DNA from 4 places in the Photorhabdus kleinii genome. Region 3 is predicted to be linked to each of the others. Evidence: predicted binding sites of a transcription regulator. Region 3 holds the regulator's gene; each other region holds the start of a gene.

Region 1 (3,282 bases), on a different contig from region 3:
AACCAGTATAAGCAGGAAGAGGTTAGTTTCAGCGACGAAGCCAATTATCTGGTTCTAAGAGTTATTCGTACAGAATTAGGGTTGTGTGTTAAAAATTTGGTAGATACGATAGCGTTGAAGTTCATGCTTGCTGTTCTTTGTGCGGGTTTGTTCCAATTGGCTGAGTGTATAGAAGCGAGTTTGCCGGAGGGCGTGGATCAGCACGATCTTGCGCGATTATCATGTTGATCAGAGTAGAAATTCCTGTAGATGCAGCGGGAATAGATCAGTTATTACGGAAATCTTTTGATACCCCGGCAGAAGCGGAATTGGTCCAACAATTGCGGGAAGATGGATTATTGACGTTAGGGGTGGTTGCTACTGATGACGAAGGCCAGGTAATCGGTTACGTGGCTTTTAGTCCGGTGGATATTAATGGTGAAGATCACCAATGGGTTGGTCTGGCACCGTTAGCGGTTGCTGAAGAATATCGTCGGCAGGGGATTGGTGAAAAGCTGGTGTATGAAGGTTTGGATAGCCTGAATGAATTTGGTTATGGTGTCGTCGTTGTTTTAGGTGATCCACACTACTATCGCCGGTTTGGTTTTACGCTTGCCAGTGAGCATCAGTTGCATTGCCAGTGGCCAACGTGTGAATCTTATTTTCAGCTATATGAATTAGCTGATAGTTCTTTGGCTGACCATAAGGGATTGGTTACTTACTCCCCACACTTTGACCGTTTTTAATTGATGCTAAATATTCTGCTATACAGACGGGCTGGCAAATAACCAGCCTCTCTTTTTGCTGTTTACTTAATTGTTTTACTTGATATTCTAGCTGTGAGGCATTGGAGCGGTCTCCGGCATGACTACTGAAAACTAGCTGTAACGGTCCTTTCCCCCTCAGTGATTTGGCTCCTTTCCCGTTTTTATGTTGTGTAAAACGGCGGTGAATATTTGTTGTTATCCCGGTATAAAGCATTCCTGATTTTGTTTTCAGTAAGTAAAGAACCCATTGATTTTCAGCCATATAATTTTTTTCTGAATTTTCTATTTTTGATATTTATATTTTACTCGAACGTTTTTCTATATCATTTTTCTGAATAATTTAGTTTAAGTTATTACAATATAACAGTTTTATAAAACCTGTTACATATCAATTTGCTATACGTCGCATTATTTGTTCAAAAAAATTGAAACAAAATAGCAATAATTGCTAATTTTTATTCCGGCCTTTAGAGCATACTATGATCCACATCACAGAGAGTAACTCATTCCACTAAAAATTGATCAAGGATCATAATATGAAAAACGTAAAATATATCGCTATTGCTTTAGCTTTAAGTGCTATCTCTTTTGGTAGTATGGCGGCAACAGAAGTTCAAACTTCTTCTTCCCCTAAAATTGGTGTAGTTTCTGTAACGGGGGCTGATACTTTGGAAACCCTAAGTACCGAATTGTCCAAAAAAGCTGACAAAGCAGGCGCATCTTCTTTCCGCATTATCTCTGCCAGCGGTAAGAATCAATTATCAGGTGTTGCTGAGATCTATAACTAATTTATAGTAGAGCATACTGAACCCTGTCCCTGTCAGGAGATATCAGAACACGCCGTAGGATGATGTTTATCCCGGCGTGGTTCTGGGCTTCTAGGCAGATACAATCCTGCTATTGGAGAGAGAGTGAACGTTACTGAAAACTTTCAGATTATCCACAGATACCTCGCAAGACAGCATGTCCTAACGCTTTGTACAGCAACCGGTGATGATATTTGGTGCGCAAATTGTTTCTATGTTTTCAATGCCGATGAAATAGCCTTCTGGTTTATGACTGAACGTCATACTCGCCACGGTGAAATGATACAGGTAAATCCACAGGTTGCAGGTACTATTGCCGGGCAGATTCGTAATATTGCACAGATAAAAGGTATTCAGTTCAAAGGAGAAGTCATTCGTCTTGAGGGTGAAAAAGATAAAGCGGCCAGAGCACGTTATTGCCGCCGTTTTCCTGTGGCAATTGCTGTTAAAACACCTATTTGGCAACTGAATCTCAATGAAATAAAGATGACTGATAATACGCTTGGATTTGGTAAAAAAATCTGCTGGCAGCGATAAAATTATCTTAATCTATGAATAATCTGGTTATAGCTACCACGCCATAGTAAACCGGGTTCATAAAGATCTTGTATAAACTTGCCATCCACTAGCACATTAATATAGCTGGTAATTTCCCGTTGAATTTCGCTAAGTTCTTTTAGCCGATAACCCGTCCAAAGCCAAATATCCTTGTCTGGGCACTCTGCTTTAACCCGTTTTACCAATTTCAGGATTGCGGGTGTGTTGTGTGGATGTAGGGGATCTCCACCAGATAAAGATAGTCCTTGTCGTTTAATGCGTTTGTCCTGTAAATCAAAAATTACACGGTCTTCCATTTTCTGAGTAAATGGTTGGCCGGAGTTCACCCGCCAGGTACTTTTGTTATAACAACCGGGGCATTGATGTTCGCACCCCGCGACAAATAGTGTGCAGCGTGTTCCGGGGCCGTTGACCACATCAACAGAGTAGTATTGGTGGTAATTCACGTTGTCAGCCTGCCTTAAATTAGCCTAATTGCCCATTTGTCAGATGTTTTACTCTGCGTTTCACTTCTTCCTGTTTGCCTGCATTGAATGGGCGGGCATCGGGGCTTCCCAGATAACCACAGACTCGGCGGATGACTGATACTCTGGAAGGTTCATGATTGCCACAACGTGGACAGGTAAACCCTTTACTGGTGCAGGAGAATTCACCGGTGAATCCACAGTCATAGCATTTGTCGATGGGGGTATTGGTACCGTAATAAGGGACACGTGAGTAGCTGTAATCCCAGACATTTTCCAGTGCTTTTAGATTATGTTGCAAATTAGGATATTCGCCGTAACAGATAAAACCGCCATTTGTTAGTGGTGGATAAGGGGCTTCAAAATCCAATTTGTCATAAGGATTGACCTTCTTTTCAACGTCAAGATGGAAGCTGTTGGTGTAATAACCTTTGTCTGTCACTCCTTCAATCACTCCAAACTCAGCGGTGTCAAGGCGGCAGAAACGGTCACATAGATTTTCACTTGGTGTGCTGTATAAACTGAAACCGTAACCTGTCTCTTTTTTCCATTGATCAGTGGCTTTTCGCAGATGATCAACAATTGAGAGTGCTTTTACACGTAATTGTTGATCATCAAATAGATGAACTTGATTGCCATACAATGCGTTAATGGTCTCATGAATACCAATATAGCCCAGAGAGATAGAAGCCCGGCCATGCTTAAAGA
Region 2 (3,282 bases), on a different contig from region 3:
GTTAGCCTTTGTTGCAATTCTGCCAGTAGTTGCTCTTTTTCTTGTTCCAGTAATTGCTTATGGAAGGTTGTGGTTTGCAGGATCAAACTGATCCTCCATCGTTGAATAAATAGGATTTGTAATGTATTTGAATCGGCAATAGTGTTGGTTGCGAGTTTCCGTGCTTCTTCACTAAAAGGGGATTCAATTCGGTTCAGAGTTTCTAGAATATCGGGAAGTTTAAGGTAAAAATGATTTGTGTTGGCAGATAGTATTTGTTGATATAACTGAAATTCTTCTGCCAGAGTTGCAGGAATTAGCGCTTCTTTAATTCTTTGCTGTAAATCGTGTTTCCAGCCAGGAATATCCTTTAATAGCGCACGTTTTAAGCGAGGATGTTTTTCAAAAAAGATAGCTAACTGAGGTGAAGCTAAAAGCGTTAATATGATCTCTTCTATCATCTCCCCTTCGTTTATTGATAGTAAAAGATCAAGGGTTGTCAGACTAATCATTTAATTAGTTGCCTATTTTTATTTTCAACTGATTAATTTTATCGGCTAACTGGATAAAACTCTGCTCTATCGTAGCAAGCCAATGACTTTCAATAAACAGACATGGCTGATGCTGATTAAACAGTTGGTGTTGATGATGAATTTCTTGATTAACTTTTTCCAATCTTTCCAGCCACTCGTTGTTTTCTTCATTTTGCTGATGCTGATGATCTGGTAAATATAGCGTGGATGAACGGCGGCTGATATCAAAAATCTCTGGCTGATGTGCTGAATTAACTTCGGCTGCTATGTTTTGTGGAAAACCAATGCCGTTCAGACGGGCTGATAATTCTCTGCCTTTGTTTATCCAGATAATCAACGCTTTTTTTTCCAATTCAATGAAATTGACTTTAATATCATGGAGATGAAGAGGTGTATGTAGGAATAGAATCAATTTTTCTTCATTGATATGATCGGGTAGCGAGTATTGTATTTTACGTCCAAACAGACTGGTTTGTTTTTCCAGCTTTAACGCCTGCTGATCATTTTTATCCTGACGAGCTTGAGTCCATTGGTGATAAAGCGAATCAATTTGTTGAGATAATATTCTTTGCCGATATGCCTGTTCGGTCATGAGAGTATTCAAGTATTGGGGTAGTAATTTAAAAGAGTGAAGATCATGCCACAGGCAATCTTTCAGTAATATTAAATCAAGAGGTGATATCTCTTTTCTGCCATTGAAGAAAGCACTGGCTTGTAATAAATGAATGGCTTTCTTCCAGCGCCTATCTGAAACGTAAGGTGAATGTTCTGTTGCATCAAGTTGCTGACGTAGATGATAAATAATATCAAAACAACTATCTGGTAGAACTATTTTATCAACCTCTTTTTGCCATTGATGGAATTCTTCACTTGTTATTTGAATGTCTGCCGGAACAGGGTTATCATTTTCATTTTTGTGGCTAGTGAGTAACGCTCTGAAATTCTTTTTTTCTTGAATTTTATCCAGCCAGATACGAATTAGCATTCTGTCATAAAGTGCCTCCAGACCGTTATCTGCTTCAGGTAGCTCATTGGATGCTGTTATAAGTAATCGCATTGGAATTTTCTCTTCTGTATCCCCATTTCTGAATTTTCTTTCATTAATTGCAGTCAGTAGGGTATTAAGAATTGCCGGACCGGCTTTCCATATTTCGTCAAGGAAGACAATTTCAGTTTCAGGTAAATATCCGTTGGTTAGACGTTGATAACGTCCTTCTTCTTTCAGTGCCTGAATAGAAAGAGGGCCGAAAATTTCTTCAGGGGTTGAAAAGCGAGTCATCAGATATTCAAATGCTCTGGCATCACGAAACGCAAATTTCAATCGTCGGGCTATCAAACTTTTTGCGATACCTGGAGGGCCGAGTAGAAAAACACTTTCTCCACACAATGCAGCTAGCAAACATAAACGAATAGTCTGTTGTCTTTCATACAGACCACTTTCCAGATAGTGACTTAAGAAAACTATTTTTTCTGTTAATAATAGCATAATTCATACCAATATTATCTGTTGGATTAGATAAAACCTAATTAGCCTTCTCCATAGATTTTAATCATTATTTGTTGATGTAGACAATATTTACCTTAAAAATCGATTCAGCGTCAAATATTCAATAAGTTAACGTTTTTTTTCGTTTCTTTTATTATCGAAACGTTTCGATAGTGATCACATTTTTGTATCACTAATGTTGCATTTTAAATATTACTTTATATATTACTAAATAGCGAAACGTTTCGCTAATGGAATAAAAAAATGAAAAAAGGTGTATTACTTAATTCTGAAGTTTCAGCCGTAATTTCTCAGCTAGGGCATACTGACCAGATTACAATTGGTGATGCTGGATTACCAATTCCTTCTTTAGCCCAGCGGATTGATTTAGCGCTAACCCAGGGAATTCCCAGTTTTATATCCGTTCTTAATGTTGTTACACAAGAAATGCAGATTGAAGCTGCATTTTTAGCTGAGGAGATCATTGATCATAATCCTCTGATATATCAATTAATATTGACTAAAATTAAAGAGCTTGAGAAACAGCAAGGGAATTCAATTACCATAGATTATATTAGTCATAATATGTTGAAAGAGAAAACAGAGCATAGCCGAGCGGTGATTCGCACAGGAGAGCATTCTCCTTATGCCAATATTATCCTTTGTGCTGGTGCGACTTTCTGAGGTGATTATGCAACCTGTACTGGAACTAAAAGGAATTAGTAAATCTTTTCCTGGTGTCAAAGCATTATCTGGCGCGGCACTACGTGTTTACCCGGGTAAAGTGATGGCTCTGGTAGGGGAAAATGGTGCAGGTAAATCCACGATGATGAAAGTGTTGACCGGAATATATACCAGAGATACAGGCACGGTTCATTACCTAGGAAAAGAAGTGATTTTTTCTGGTCCTAGATCCTCTCAGGAAGCGGGGATCGGGATTATCCATCAGGAATTAAATCTTATTCCCCAACTGACCATTGCTGAAAATATTTTCCTGGGGCACGAATTTGTTAATAAATTCGGTGCGATTGATTGGGGAAAAATGTATCAGGAAGCCGATCGTCTTTTAAAAAAATTGAATCTGAGTTACAGCAGTCACCGTTTAGTCGCTGAACTTTCTATCGGTAATCAACAACTGGTTGAAATTGCTAAGGTACTGAGTTTTAAATCCAAAGTTATCATTATGGATGAGCCAACTGATGCGCTGACCGATACAGAAACTGAATCATTATTTCTCGTAATACATGAACTAAAATCTCAGGGATGCGGTATTGTTTATATTTC
Region 3 (3,282 bases):
ATTTTTTATGCATATTCAGTGATTATAATTTCACTTTTGAATGGCGTGTATATAGAAAACGGGTGGGAAAATGAAGGAGCATACCGCAGTAGATAGAAACGCATACGATCAAGTTATGTTGCCAATTTATTCACCAGCGCAGTTTATTCCGGTGACAGGGCAAGGTAGTCGTGTATGGGATCAGCAAGGGAAAGAGTATATTGATTTTGCGGGAGGGATTGCTGTTGTAGCTTTGGGCCATTGTCATCCTGCGTTAGTGGATGTTTTGAAGCAGCAGGGGGAGAAACTTTGGCATATCAGTAACATTTTTACCAATGAACCGGCTTTGATTTTGGCGCAGAAACTGATTGATGCGACTTTTGCTGAGCGGGTATTTTTTGCCAACTCAGGAGCAGAAGCGAATGAAGCGGCATTTAAACTGGCTCGCCACTATGCCATTACGCGTCACAGTCCCTATAAAACCAAAATTATCGCATTTCATCAGGGTTTTCATGGTCGCACCTTATTTACTGTCTCCGTGGGTGGTCAGCCAAAATATGCTGATGGTTTTGGGCCAAAACCCGCGGATATTATTCATGTGCCTTTTAATGACTTAGATGCAGTGAAGGCTGTCATAGATGACCATACTTGTGCTGTTGTATTGGAGCCTGTACAGGGAGAAGGGGGAGTCACGCCGGCAGCACCGGCATTTATTCGTGGGTTGCGTGAGCTTTGCGATAAGCATCAGGTGCTGTTGGTGTTTGATGAAGTGCAAAGTGGGATGGGACGTACCGGTAAGCTATTTTCTTATATGTATTATGATGTTACGCCGGACATCATTACCACAGCAAAAGCATTGGGAAATGGCTTCCCTATTAGCGCTATGCTGACGACAGAGAATATTGCTTCAGCGATGACGCCGGGAACTCACGGTACAACTTACGGCGGTAATCCGTTGGCTTGTGCAGTTGCAAATGCTGCTTTTGATATTATTAATACACCAACAGTTCTGGAGGGAGTTGAGAAACGCCATAATTTGATGATGAATTTTCTGAATGATATCAATCAGAAACATTCGATATTTGGTGAAATCCGAGGAAAGGGTTTGCTGATTGGTGCAGAACTCAAAGCACCATATCAAGGAAAAGCCAAAGATATTCTGCAACTGGCGGCTGAAAATGGCTTAATGTTGTTGAGTGCGGGTGGTGATGTATTGCGTTTCACGCCTTCGTTGATTATTAGTGAAGAAGAGATTGCTCAAGGAATGGAGCGGTTAGAGCAGGCAATTAACCAGTTGGTGTAATTAAATATAAGAGAAATCAGCGCAGGATTATGCGCTGATTAATCAGGCGTTAACGTGTACCGTAAACAACAATAGTTTTACCGTGTGCGGAGATCAAGTTTTGATCTTCTAGCATTTTCAGAATGCGACCAACCGTTTCGCGGGAACAGCCAACAATCTGGCCAATTTCCTGACGCGTGATTTTGATTTGCATTCCGTCCGGGTGGGTCATTGCATCTGGTTGTTTCGCCAGATTCAATAAAGTTTGGGCAATCCGGCCGGTAACATCCAGGAAAGCCAGATTACCGACTTTCTCAGAAGTTGTTTGCAAACGGTTTGCCATTTGGGCAGATAAACGCATCAAAATATCCGGGTTTACCTGAATCAGTTGACGGAATTTTTTATAGGAGATTTCAGCTACTTCACAGGCGCTTTTGGCCCGTACCCAGGCTGTACGCTCTTGCCCCTCTTCAAATAATCCAAGTTCACCAATGAAATCCCCCTGATTTAAATAGGAGAGGATCATCTCTTTGCCTTCTTCATCTTTAATCAAAACCGCAACAGAGCCTTTTACGATGTAGTAAAGCGTCTCTGCTTTTTCGCCTTGATGAATAAGCGTACTTTTAGATGGATATTTATGAATATGGCAGTGTGACAAAAACCATTCAAGAGTGGGGTCTGTTTGTGGCTTGCCGAGAACCATTCGTTTCATCCTCTGTTGTTATCGCTGCCTAAATAACACGAGAATCTAAAAGTTTCTCGTCAGGCTGGCTTATAAAGACACTAGCTTAACATTAGTTTGTTGAAAAACCGACAGGTAAGGGTTTTATATAGGTTATCTGAAATTTGAACCCTAGGGTATTGATCTTAACCTATATATACCTGGCCCACTTCTGTTTTTAACACAGGAAAAGGCTTCTGTCTTGTCTTGTATTGTTTCAGCATAATAAACCGCTCATTAGATTGCTAGCTTAATACTGAAAGAGTAGGCTTGGATGCAAAGAACGACTTAAGAGGTATTTATGCAAGCGCGGGTAAAATGGGTTGAAGGATTGTCTCTTTTGGGGGAGTCATCTTCCGGTCATCAGATCATGATGGATGGTAATGCCGGCGATAAGGCACCGAGTCCAATGGAAATGGTATTAATAGCAGCCGGTGGTTGCAGTACGGTTGATGTAGTTTCTATTTTGCAGAAAGGCAGGTATGACATCAGAGATTGTGAAGTAAAATTAACTTCCCGCCGTCGTGAAGAGGTGCCACGCTTGTTTACTCATATTAATCTGCATTTTATTGTTACGGGTAAGGATTTAATAGATAAAGCGGTTGAACGTGCAGTCATGCTTTCCGCGGAAAAATATTGCTCTGTTTCGTTGATGTTGGGGAAATCAGTTGAAATTACCCACAGTTTTGAAATTAAAGAGATAGATTGAGAAATTATTTTTGATTAAAAAATAACAACAGGTAACTAATTATCTCAGTTACCTGTTTTTTTAACTGAATAATATAAGATGCAAATTTTAAGTACTGGATTTGTTAAATTGACCTCAGGCGCTGATTAACAAATCTTTTCCCCTTCCAGTAATCGCTGTACCAATGGCGTCATAATTAATTCCATTGCTAATCCCATTTTTCCACCGGGGACCACGATGGTATTAATGCTTGAAACGAATGAGCCTTGTAACATTGCTAACAAGTATGGGAAATCAATTTGAGTCAGATCACGGAAGCGGATGACAATAAAACTTTCATCCAGTGATGGAATGGCTTTGGCTGAGAATGGATTGGATGTATCAACGGTAGGGACACGTTGGAAGTTGATATGTGTTCGCGAGAATTGTGGCGTAATGTAGTTAATATAATCATCCATAGAACGCACGACGGAATCCATCACAGCTTCCTGCGAGTGTCCTCGTTCTCCGGTATCGCGGACAAGTTTCTGTATCCATTCAAGGTTGACAATCGGCACGACGCCCACGAGCAGATCAACATGACTGGCAACATTATGTTGTGGTGTGACAACG
Region 4 (3,282 bases), on a different contig from region 3:
TTCAAAGCTATTACCACGATACATAGCGAGCAGTGGAGACAATTTTTCGTGAGCAAAGGGTTCTACTTTATCAGTCAAACTCACTTCTCCAATCAAGATCTTGGTCCTTTCAGGAACATTAATGCCTGCCATTTCGGCAATTTTTGTTGCAGATTGACCAACAATTTCCGCATTTAGACTCCCGTTTTTCAGAATGATATCTTGAACAGCTTTCAGTTCCTTGCCTTGTAACAGATAACCGCCATGAGTAAAGAAACGTTTACGCACCTGATCATACACTGCATCCACCACGATAACGGATTGCTCTGAAGCGCAGATGACGCCGTTGTCAAAGGTTTTAGACATCAGAATAGATGCAACAGCACGTTTAATATCAGCTGATTCATCAATGACAACCGGGGTGTTACCGGCACCGACGCCGATTGCGGGCTTACCAGAGCTGTACGCCGCTTTTACCATACCTGGGCCACCGGTCGCCAGGATTAGATTGATGTCTTGGTGGTGCATCAATGCAGTGGAAAGTTCAACGGAGGGTTCATCAATCCAGCCAATAATATCTTTTGGCGCACCAGCGGCAACCGCAGCGGATAGAACCAATTCTGCTGCTTTAGTTGTTGCTTTTTTGGCGCGTGGGTGGGGTGAGAGAATAATACCGTTACGGGTTTTTAGGCTGATGAGGGCCTTAAAAATAGCAGTAGATGTTGGGTTGGTGGTTGGCACGATACCGCAGATTAAGCCAATAGGTTCGGCGATAGTGATGGTGCCGAATGTTTTATCCTCAGACAAAATGCCGCAGGTTTTATCATCTTTATAAGCGTTATAGATATATTCGGAAGCAAAGTGGTTTTTGATTACTTTGTCTTCGACAATGCCCATACCGGATTCTGCTACGGCTAATTTTGCTAAAGGGATACGTGCATCTGCCGCTGCAAGGGCCGCTGCGCGGAAGATTTTGTCAACTTGCTCCTGAGAAAAGTTAGCAAATTCACGTTGTGCTTTTTTTACCCTGGCAACGAGTTCGTTCAGTTCAGTAACATGAGTTACAGTCATAAAGAAGTACTCCTGAAAAATATTAAAAATCTTTTAATATCAATGAATAAGTATTTTTTAGACTATTTAACTTGGTGATTTTTTGGTAACTACAGGTTACCATTTGGTATTAAATATATATTGATCTTAATCACATAAATCCCCAAGCTGATTCCTTTCAGCTTGGGTCAGTGATAGTTATTATTGATTGGGTTGTAAATAGCGTTAAGAAGTTGAATTTTTAATCTAATAAAAATATCGGGTTAACAACTTGTTATATAAGATATTTTAAATTAAAAAATGCGTTGTGGTCGATGGAAAAGAGAACTTCGCCAGTATAAGGTGAAGAAAAAATTAAGTTTTCTATGGTTTTTGGGAGAGCAATCATGAGAATGTTTTTAACAACACAGCGTAACTCAATAGAGGTTCTTTGTGGGTGACTTACTGCTGGATCTGCCTGGTTACATTAAGTTTTTTGTTGGGCTGTTTGCACTGGTCAATCCTGTTGGTATTTTGCCGGTTTTTATCAGTATGACTCACTACCAAGCCCAATCGGCTCGTAATAGAACTAACTTTATTGCCAATATTTCTGTTGCCATCATTTTATGGACAGCTTTGCTGTTAGGTGACTCGATACTGCGTATGTTCGGCATTTCCATTGACTCTTTTCGTATTGCTGGTGGGATTTTGGTTGTGACCATCGCGATGTCGATGATTAACGGTAAACTTGGAGAGGACAAACAGAATAAGCAGGAAAAATCAGAAACAGCCGTTAGAGAAAGTGTTGGTGTTGTGCCGCTGGCATTGCCGTTAATGGCAGGTCCCGGTGCAATCAGTTCTTGTATTGTCTGGAGTTCTCGTTATCAGGGATGGCAGAATTTTATTGGTTTGATGATTACCAGCGCGTTGTTTGCGCTTTGCTGCTGGTTATTATTTCGATCTGCACCTTTAGTCGTCAAATATCTTGGGCAAACAGGCATTAACGTTATCACCCGAATTATGGGACTGCTATTGATGTCTTTGGGAATTGAACTGATTGTGACAGGGATCAGAGCGCTATTCCCAGGGTTGCTTTGATATGATTTACGATAAAAGGTGTTAGCTTTCATTCTAGTGAAATTACAAATTATAATATTCTTATCATTTTTATTATAAAGCCTATTTCATAGGCTTTTCTCCTTTCTTTTACCGGTACTTCCTGAATTTTATACAAATAACCCAATATTTTTCTAAATTATTCTTTCCTGTTAGTTCGATGTGTAACTGGTTGCTTCCACCACAGTTTTGTGATGAATGTAGGTTTTTAATTTGCATTGATTGCAATTTGTTAAAATTATGTTTATTTTCATCTTTGGTCTAGCTTTGTTTACTATTTTAGTTAAGTTTTAAGTTAATAATGCTATACATATCAATTTGTTATAATGAATTTTGGGATGTTTTATCAATTAATGTAATAAGTCGTACTAAGTTGCTTGTAAGGATGATTTTTACAATATGAGAGCGATATTTTAACAATAGATATGATAAGTTGCCTTTAATATTTAATCCGTTACTTTGGGCTAAATAATGTGAAGATACCGGCCTTGATGGGATATGTTGAATGAACAGATCCATCAAACTGGAGGTAAAAAATGAAGATCAAACAATTAAAATTACATAAGTTTATTTCCTGTATATTTTTATTATCAGCGTTTCTTGTTACCGCCGTGTCTGCCGTTGAACTTCCAGATGGTGTGAAACTTGCGGATAAACAACAAATTATTATTAATAATGGCACCGAAGTTGCCTCGCTTGATCCACATAAAGTTGAAGGAGTACCAGAAAGCAACATTATTCTTAATCTCCTGGAAGGGTTAGTGAGGACGGGTTCTGAGGGAGAAATTGTGCCAGGCGTTGCGACCCATTGGGAAAATCAGGATTCCCAAGTATGGACGTTTTATCTGCGTGATAATGCTAAATGGAGTGATGGAACGCCTGTCACTGCCCACGATTTTGTCTATAGCTGGCAACGGTTAGCTGACCCAAAAGTGGGTTCACCTTATGCTAGCTATCTTCAATATGCTTATGTTGAAAATATTAGTGATGTTCTGAGAGGTAAAAAATCTCCTGATCAGTTGGGCGTAAAGGCGTTGGATGATCATCGTTTACAGGTGACTCTGACGCATCCTGTGCCTTATTTCGTCAGTATGCTCAGCCATACGGCAATGAAACCGGTGAAAAAGGATGTGGTTGAAAAATGGGGCAATAAATGGA

The links. Region 3 encodes CRP, which controls carbon source genes, mostly activating them, when cyclic AMP is high. Its sites were predicted from a motif close to ATGTGANNNNNNTCACAT; they were not measured.
Region 1: bhsA (multiple stress resistance protein BhsA) is a predicted target of CRP. The motif match lies at 1,138-1,155, and genes of this name have one in related genera.
Region 2: rbsD (D-ribose pyranase) is a predicted target of CRP. The motif match lies at 2,164-2,181, and genes of this name have one in related genera.
Region 4: adhE (bifunctional acetaldehyde-CoA/alcohol dehydrogenase) is a predicted target of CRP. The motif match lies at 1,169-1,186, and genes of this name have one in related genera.

Annotation. Positions count from the first base shown of each region.
Region 1 covers NZ_JAJAFY010000007.1:18,762-22,043, reverse strand. Annotated here, with positions in the region: gene LG003_RS06125 (hypothetical protein) at 1-228, shown strand, start outside; gene LG003_RS06120 (GNAT family N-acetyltransferase) at 222-725, shown strand; gene LG003_RS06115 (GIY-YIG nuclease family protein) at 694-1,008, opposite strand; gene bhsA (multiple stress resistance protein BhsA) at 1,283-1,534, shown strand; gene LG003_RS06105 (YhbP family protein) at 1,658-2,089, shown strand; gene nrdG (anaerobic ribonucleoside-triphosphate reductase-activating protein) at 2,092-2,556, opposite strand; gene nrdD (anaerobic ribonucleoside-triphosphate reductase) at 2,576-3,282, opposite strand, start outside.
Region 2 covers NZ_JAJAFY010000024.1:68,098-71,379, forward strand. Annotated here, with positions in the region: gene viaA (ATPase RavA stimulator ViaA) at 1-491, opposite strand, end outside; gene ravA (ATPase RavA) at 496-1,998, opposite strand; gene rbsD (D-ribose pyranase) at 2,263-2,682, shown strand; gene rbsA (ribose ABC transporter ATP-binding protein RbsA) at 2,690-3,282, shown strand, end outside.
Region 3 covers NZ_JAJAFY010000066.1:2,507-5,788, reverse strand. Annotated here, with positions in the region: gene argD (bifunctional acetylornithine/succinyldiaminopimelate transaminase) at 71-1,282, shown strand; gene crp (cAMP-activated global transcriptional regulator CRP) at 1,332-1,964, opposite strand; gene LG003_RS20910 (OsmC family protein) at 2,284-2,691, shown strand; gene LG003_RS20905 (phosphoribulokinase) at 2,817-3,282, opposite strand, start outside.
Region 4 covers NZ_JAJAFY010000001.1:344,607-347,888, forward strand. Annotated here, with positions in the region: gene adhE (bifunctional acetaldehyde-CoA/alcohol dehydrogenase) at 1-1,050, opposite strand, end outside; gene LG003_RS01610 (YchE family NAAT transporter) at 1,462-2,106, shown strand; gene LG003_RS01615 (ABC transporter substrate-binding protein) at 2,661-3,282, shown strand, end outside.